DNA from 2 places in the Caldibacillus sp. 210928-DFI.2.18 genome. Region 1 is predicted to be linked to the other one. Evidence: predicted binding sites of a transcription regulator. Region 1 holds the regulator's gene; the other holds the start of a gene.
The links. Region 1 encodes Rex, which represses fermentation and respiration genes when NADH is low (regulators of the CRP and FNR family bind a similar motif). Its sites were predicted from a motif close to TTGTGAAATATTTCACAA; they were not measured.
Positions count from the first base shown of each region.

Region 2: the regulator Rex is predicted to act here: its motif matches at 1,352-1,369, upstream of pflB (formate C-acetyltransferase).

Region 1 covers NZ_JAJCHL010000019.1:36,458-40,212, reverse strand. Annotated here, with positions in the region: gene LIZ98_RS06270 (ABC-F family ATP-binding cassette domain-containing protein) at 1-860, opposite strand, end outside; gene LIZ98_RS06265 (redox-sensing transcriptional repressor Rex) at 1,370-2,029, shown strand; gene tatA (twin-arginine translocase TatA/TatE family subunit) at 2,206-2,385, shown strand; gene tatC (twin-arginine translocase subunit TatC) at 2,397-3,137, shown strand; gene LIZ98_RS06250 (CPBP family intramembrane glutamic endopeptidase) at 3,503-3,755, opposite strand, start outside.
Region 2 covers NZ_JAJCHL010000077.1:2,041-5,795, forward strand. Annotated here, with positions in the region: gene LIZ98_RS13710 (oligosaccharide flippase family protein) at 1-828, opposite strand, end outside; gene pflB (formate C-acetyltransferase) at 1,403-3,634, shown strand.

The DNA.
Region 1 (3,755 bases):
CGGGTCAGATTCTTGGCAATAAATTCTTTCATTCTTGCTATCTCATCTTGTTGTTTTTCATACATTTTCAAGTCACGTTCATAATTCTCTGCTTTTTGGACTAAGTATTGACTGTAGTTACCGACATATTTTGTTAAAGTAGTCTGAGCGCATTCATAAACTTGGTTTACAAGCTTATCAAGAAAATAGCGATCATGGGAAACAATAAGAATGGCTCCATCATAAGATTGCAAATATTGTTCTAACCATGTCAATGTATCGATATCTAGGTGGTTCGTCGGCTCGTCCAAAATTAAAATGTCCGGCTTTGATAAGAGCAATTTTCCTAAAGCCAGGCGAGTTTTTTGTCCGCCGCTTAAATTGGATATTTTTGTCTCTTGATAATTGAAAGTGGAAAAATTAAGCCCGTGTAATACGGAACGAATATCTGCTTCATATTGATATCCGCCCAGTTCTTTAAATTCATGCTGTAAATAATCATATTCGGACAAAATTTGCTTGTATTTGCCTTCATCTGTATAAGTTTCTTCCTTTGCCATTTCCTGCTCAAGATTACGTAACCTTTTTTCCATGCTACGTAAATCTTCAAAGACAGTCAGCATTTCATCCCAGATAGTTCTGTCTGAAACGAGACCGGTATGTTGATCTAAAAAGCCAATTGTTACTTCTTTTGGCTTAATAATTTCTCCGGAGTCATAAGCAAGTTCACCGGCAATTATTTTCAGCAAGGTTGATTTGCCTGATCCGTTTCTACCAACAAGGGCAATTCGGTCTCTTGTATGAATTTCTAATTTAATATTCGAAAGGACAAGATCTGCCCCGTAATATTTATTTAGTTGATTTACTTGTAGTAAAATCATGATTTGCACCTCAACATTTCACAATAAAAATGGTCCTTTACCTGGAAATATAACAGCTTTGACTCTGTTTGCCTTTTAAAAGAATGAATGACTGACTAATTATTTTCAGAGTGAAGCGAATGGGAACATGCTGTTTTTGATTACAAAATAATCGATTCCTTCCTCTACCATAACATATCCAGTCGCTTTTCGATCCATCATTTCCGACATTTAAAGGAGATCCTGTAAATGTCATGTCAACAAGTCTATATAAAAATAGTACATGAAGGGGAGGAAAAATGGCAAATGGAGATTAAATGAAACTACCTACAAGACAGATGAAAAAAAATAGTGTATCATAGTAGGTGAATATGTTAACAAAAATAAGAATTGAGGAAGTGTACATGTTTATTTGTAATGTAAGCGTTCACAGTGTGCTTTGTATGCCTTATAAAAGAATTACTTCTATAGGGCAATGAAAGATATTATAATAGAAAAATAATAATTTTTCAGCATTGGAGGATTTTGACATGGAAACAGATCAGCTAAAAATTCCTAAAGCCACCGCTAAGAGATTGCCATTATATTATCGTTTTATTCAAAATTTGTACCAGTCAGGAAAACAAAGAGTTTCTTCTGCTGAGTTAAGTGAAGCGGTTAAGGTCGATTCGGCAACGATTAGAAGGGATTTTTCTTATTTCGGCGCGTTAGGTAAAAAAGGGTATGGATATAATGTTCAGTATTTGTTATCCTTTTTCAGAAAAATATTGAACCAGGATGAAATAACAAAGGTAGCCTTAATCGGTGTAGGTAATTTAGGTACAGCTCTACTAAAATATAATTTCACTAAAAACAATAATACTAAAATTGTCTGTGCCTTTGATGCAAACCAAGAAAAGGTCGATCAAAAATTTGGTGATATTACTGTTTACCCAATGGATTCACTGGAACAAATATTGTCAACTGAAGAGATTCAGGTTGTTATTCTGACCGTCCCGGCTCCTGTTGCCCAATTGGTTACTGATCGTTTAGCAAAAACAGGAATAAAAGGAATTTTAAATTTCACGCCAGCTCGATTAACTGTTCCGTCAAATATTCGTGTTCACCATATTGATTTAGCTGTTGAATTACAATCTTTTGTTTATTTAATTAAACATTACTCAAATGAGGAAGTAGTGGTTGGAGATTAATTTTTTAAAGTAGGGAAATGGTAGGTAACACTAAAAATTTATCTTCAAAACAACACCATATTTTGTATTGCAATAATTATGATTCATACGATATGATAGGAAAAAAGTTTTTGTAAAATCTTTTTTGGGTGACAATGAATGAATTTGAATGAGGTTGCTGGGGGAGAGGGAGAAACATGACAATCGGTCCGGGTAGTTTAATTCTCATATTAATCATGGCATTATTAATTTTTGGTCCGAAAAAGTTACCGCAACTCGGTCGTGCGGCAGGAGATACACTAAGGGAATTTAAAAATGCCACAAAGGGTCTTGCTGATGAAAATAATGGGAAGAGAAAAGATCAAGAAGGCAAGTAGGGAGAGAAGAGATGGAGAAAAACGAATTGACTGTAATTGAGCATTTCGTTGAATTAAGGAGACGGTTGGTTTTTATCGTTGTCTTCTTTCTTTTGGCAATGATCGGTTCGTTTTTTTTGGCAGAGCCGTTGATCATATATTTGCAACAAACTGATGAAGCGGCCAGTTTGGAACTGAACGCCTTCCGCTTAACTGACCCGCTAAAGATTTATATGCAAATCGCTTTTATCATTGCTTGTGTAATAACTTCACCTTTTGTTTTGTATCAGTTATGGGCTTTTATTTCACCGGGTTTATATGAAAAGGAAAAAAAAATAACCTTAGCCTATATACCTGTTTCGGTATTTTTGTTTTTATCAGGTATTTCGTTTTCATATTTTGTATTATTTCCGTTTATTGTTCGCTTTATGAAACAGTTAGGGGACCGAATGGAAATCAATCAAGTCATTGGGATCAATGAATATTTCCATTTTTTGTTACAAATTACGTTGCCTTTTGGTTTGTTATTCCAATTGCCGGTGATTATATTATTTTTAACAAGGCTTGGAATAATTACACCTGACTTTTTGTCTAGGGTGCGAAAATATGCGTACTTTATCTTGCTAGTCATCGCGGCACTGATTACACCGCCGGATATTCTCTCGCATATGATGGTCACTTTACCATTAATATTGCTTTATGAAGTTAGTATTTGGATTTCGAAGCTGGTGTATCGGAAAAAAATGAAGGAAGAAGAAGGGCTTGCTGTTTAAAAGATAAGAATTTTCCATTGTTTATTTTATCCATTTAAAAAATATAAAATTCCGGTAACGAAGCAACTTGAAGTGGCGGATAGGTTATGGCATAAGGAGCTTGCTTAAAAGGTATAATGGAAACCGGAGTAATTCCCTTGTTATCGGTGAGTACCGCGTTTCGGGTCGAATAAAGCTCGGGACGCCCGAGTTTTATTTAGATAAGGACTATGTTAGAAAGGGCATATGCATAATGAAAATGATCATTTTTATTTGCGATTGTTAATTTTTATATCGTATTGCCTTTTTGAAATAGTCCTTTCTCTTTTATGGAAAAATTTGTATAAGGTATTTTGGTTGTGACATACTAATTTTGATTGAATGGTTCATATTTGCTGCATTTGCAAGAAAAATTGACTCATTACTACATAAGTATTCATTAATGTATGTGCCAAAATTGGAATGATAATTCGGTCGGTTTTTACATATAAATAACTGAATGTGAATCCAATGGCACAATAGAGTAATAAATGTTCAAATTCCATGTGAGCGGCAGAAAAAAGAATGGAACTGATTAAGGCTGCAAGAAAGAAATTTGTTTTTTTGTATAAAGATCCAAAAATAATTTTACGAAAGATG
Region 2 (3,755 bases), on a different contig from region 1:
AAAAAAGCCGATCGTCATCGCAACACCTGAAATTAACCCAAAATTTTCCGTCGCTTCTCCCATTGATAAACCGGCAGCAACTAAAGTATACTTAATCAAGAACGGTTGGATGGCATGGGTCAAAGAATGGAATATTCTCATGGCAGTTGTTGGCACGGAAACTTCCATTAAACTTTTCGCCAGTTGACTCTTAGGGATATTTACGACTGGTCGGTTTTTTAAATACCTTAGCTGCAAAACATAAGCACTGATCAAATAAATAAAAACAAGCAGCTCACCGCCAATTAATGAAAATAACGCAATCAAAATAGCAACTTCAAGCTGAAAATCAAACATTTGATAAATAAATACAAGGATAAAAAGTTGTGTACTCCTTTTCAGCAAATTCGAAACAGCAACTTGTCCCATTTTTTGAATACCGACAAAATAACCCCGGGCAATGGAAGAAATCGATACAATCGGGACTAATAGCAAAATAACCCAGCGAATCAGCGGGTGGATCTCACTAAAAATCGGGAAAATCATAAAAATTAGTATTGAAACCGTTAATAAAATTGAAATGAAAATTATTGTCAGTTTCATAGCATATTTTAACATGGTCAAATGATAAAGTTCTTCCTTTTCAGCGATAAATTTTGAAATGGAAATTGGCAACTCCATGCTTGCAATGATCATGACAAGTCCAATTAATGGAATAATTGTCATGTATTGACCCACACCATATTCACCTAATTCTTTTGTTATCGTTAAATTAATTAAAAATTCAATACACTCACTTATAAAAGCTGTTGCTGCCAATAAAATGGTTCCTTTAAAAAAATTGCTCATAAATAACTCCTTTGTGTCTCAATTGATTTTCTCTGCATGATATTAGCCACTTTAACAGGCAGTAAGACCCCGCCTCAAGATTAGGAGTTTACGAGAAAATTTATGGGGAATGAACTACCCGTTAAGGTCCGATTGGTAACTAACCATAACTAACATCAGAGGGGATGAAGAAAACCCCCATCACTTTGTTTCGATTACCGAATAACATATATGATATTATATTTCTATGAGACAAGTTCAGAAATTATTAATAAATTTTAGTAATACAGTTCAGCGCTATCTTATTTTAAATATATAATACAAACATATATTCTATCATTTTTTCAGGGTTTTCTTAGTAAATGTGAATTTTATGTGAAAATCAGTGTAGAACTAACTTTTATCACATTTTTGTAAAAAAATTTGCTTTGAAATTAGTTATGAAAGTGCTATTATATTCATAGAAAGATTGTTCACTACAAAAAGATTTCAAAACTGTATCAGTAACAACATTTTACCTGTTATATATTTTTTTTAAACAAACATGTGAAATAGTGAACAAATTATATTAATATAATTTTAGGAGGCATGAGAAATGACTCAATATTGGGAAGGCTTTAAACCTGGTAAATGGCAAGAAGAAGTTGACGTGCGTGATTTCATTATTAAAAACTTTACTCCTTACACCGGTGATGAAAGTTTCTTGGAAGGTCCGACTGAATCAACAAAACAACTTTGGGATCAAGTTATGGAATTATCGAAAAAAGAACGGGAAGCTGGCGGTGTATTAGACGCTGATACGAAAGTTGTATCGACTATTACATCTCATGGTCCAGGGTATTTAAATAAAGACCTTGAACAAATCGTCGGTTTCCAAACTGACAAACCTTTCAAACGTTCGTTAATGCCATTTGGCGGTATCCGCATGGCAAAACAAGCATTGGAAGCATACGGTTTTGAACTTGACAAAGAAATTGAACATATTTTCACTGACTGGCGGAAAACTCATAACCAAGGTGTATTCGATGCGTACACGCCGGAAATGAGAGCTGCCCGTCATGCCGGAGTTATTACTGGTCTTCCAGATGCATATGGCCGTGGTCGGATTATCGGTGACTATCGTCGCGTTGCCTTATACGGTGTCGATTTCCTAATTGAACAAAAACAAAACGAATTAAATTATATCGGCGACCGTACAATGACTGACGATGTTATTCGTGAACGGGAAGAATACTCAGAACAAATTCGTGCTTTAAAAGAATTAAAACAAATGGCATTAGCTTACGGTTATGATATCAGTAAACCGGCTACCAATGCAAAAGAAGCGATTCAATGGTTATATTTTGCTTATCTTGCGGCCATTAAAGAACAAAACGGTGCAGCAATGAGCCTTGGTCGTACTTCCACTTTCTTAGATATTTACATTGAAAGAGACATAAAAAATGGTACATTAACCGAAAAAGAAGCTCAAGAATTAATTGACCATTTTATCATGAAATTGCGTCTTGTAAAATTTGCTCGTACACCTGAATACAATGAATTATATTCCGGTGACCCGACTTGGGTAACTGAATCCATCGGCGGTATTGCGCTTGACGGTCGTCCAATGGTAACAAAAACTTCATTCCGTTACTTGCACACTTTGGATAACTTAGGACCGGCTCCGGAACCGAACTTAACGATTCTTTGGTCAACAAAATTACCGGAAAACTTCAAGAAATATGCAGCAAAAATGTCGATTAAATCGAGTGCCATTCAATATGAAAACGATGATATGATGCGTGAAATTTACGGTGACGACTACGGTATCGCCTGCTGTGTATCTGCAATGAGAATCGGTAAACAAATGCAATTCTTCGGTGCCCGCGTGAACGTTGCAAAAGCTCTTCTTTATGCAATCAACGGCGGTGTCGATGAACGTATAAAAACTCAAGTTGGACCGAAATTTGCGCCAATCACTTCTGAATATCTGGATTATGATGAAGTAATGGATAAATTCGATGCCATGCTTGACTGGTTATGTGAGCTTTATGTAAATACATTAAACGTTATTCACTACATGCATGACAAATACAGTTATGAACGTTTAGAAATGGCCTTACATGATCGTGATATTTTACGGACAATGGCTTGCGGGATTGCCGGACTCTCTGTCTGTGCTGACTCGTTAAGTGCAATTAAATATGCAAAAGTAAAAACGATCCGTGACGAAAATGGGCTTGTAGTTGATTATGAAATCGAAGGCGACTTCCCTAAATATGGGAACAACGATGATCGCGTTGACCAAATTGCTGTATGGATTGTTAAAGAAGTGATGAGAAAGATTCGTAAACATCACACTTACCGGAATGCTGTTCCAACACAATCTGTCTTAACGATTACTTCAAACGTTGTATACGGTAAGAAAACTGGGAACACTCCTGATGGTCGTGAAGCCGGTAAACCATTTGCACCGGGAGCAAACCCATTGCATGGTCGTGATACAAAAGGTGCTCTTGCTTCCTTAACATCTGTTGCAAAATTACCTTATGAAGATGCTCTTGATGGTATTTCAAATACATTCACCATCACACCAAAAGCACTTGGTCGTGATGATGAATCTCAAGTAAGTAACTTAGTCGGTATGCTGGACGGTTATATGACAAAACGTGGTCACCACATAAACGTTAACGTCTTGAACCGTGAAACCTTACTAGACGCTATGGATCATCCGGAAAAATATCCACAATTAACCATTCGTGTATCCGGATATGCCGTTAACTTTATAAAATTAACTCGTGAACAACAAATCGATGTCATAAATCGTACGTTCCACGAATCAATGTAGACAGAAAAGCGAAGGCGACTGTTTAGAAACTGATAAACTGGACTGCCCCCGTAACGAGATAAAGGAATCACGGCTTGAATAAGCCGATGATGACTTATCGACGTGAAGGGGCGGGAAGTTT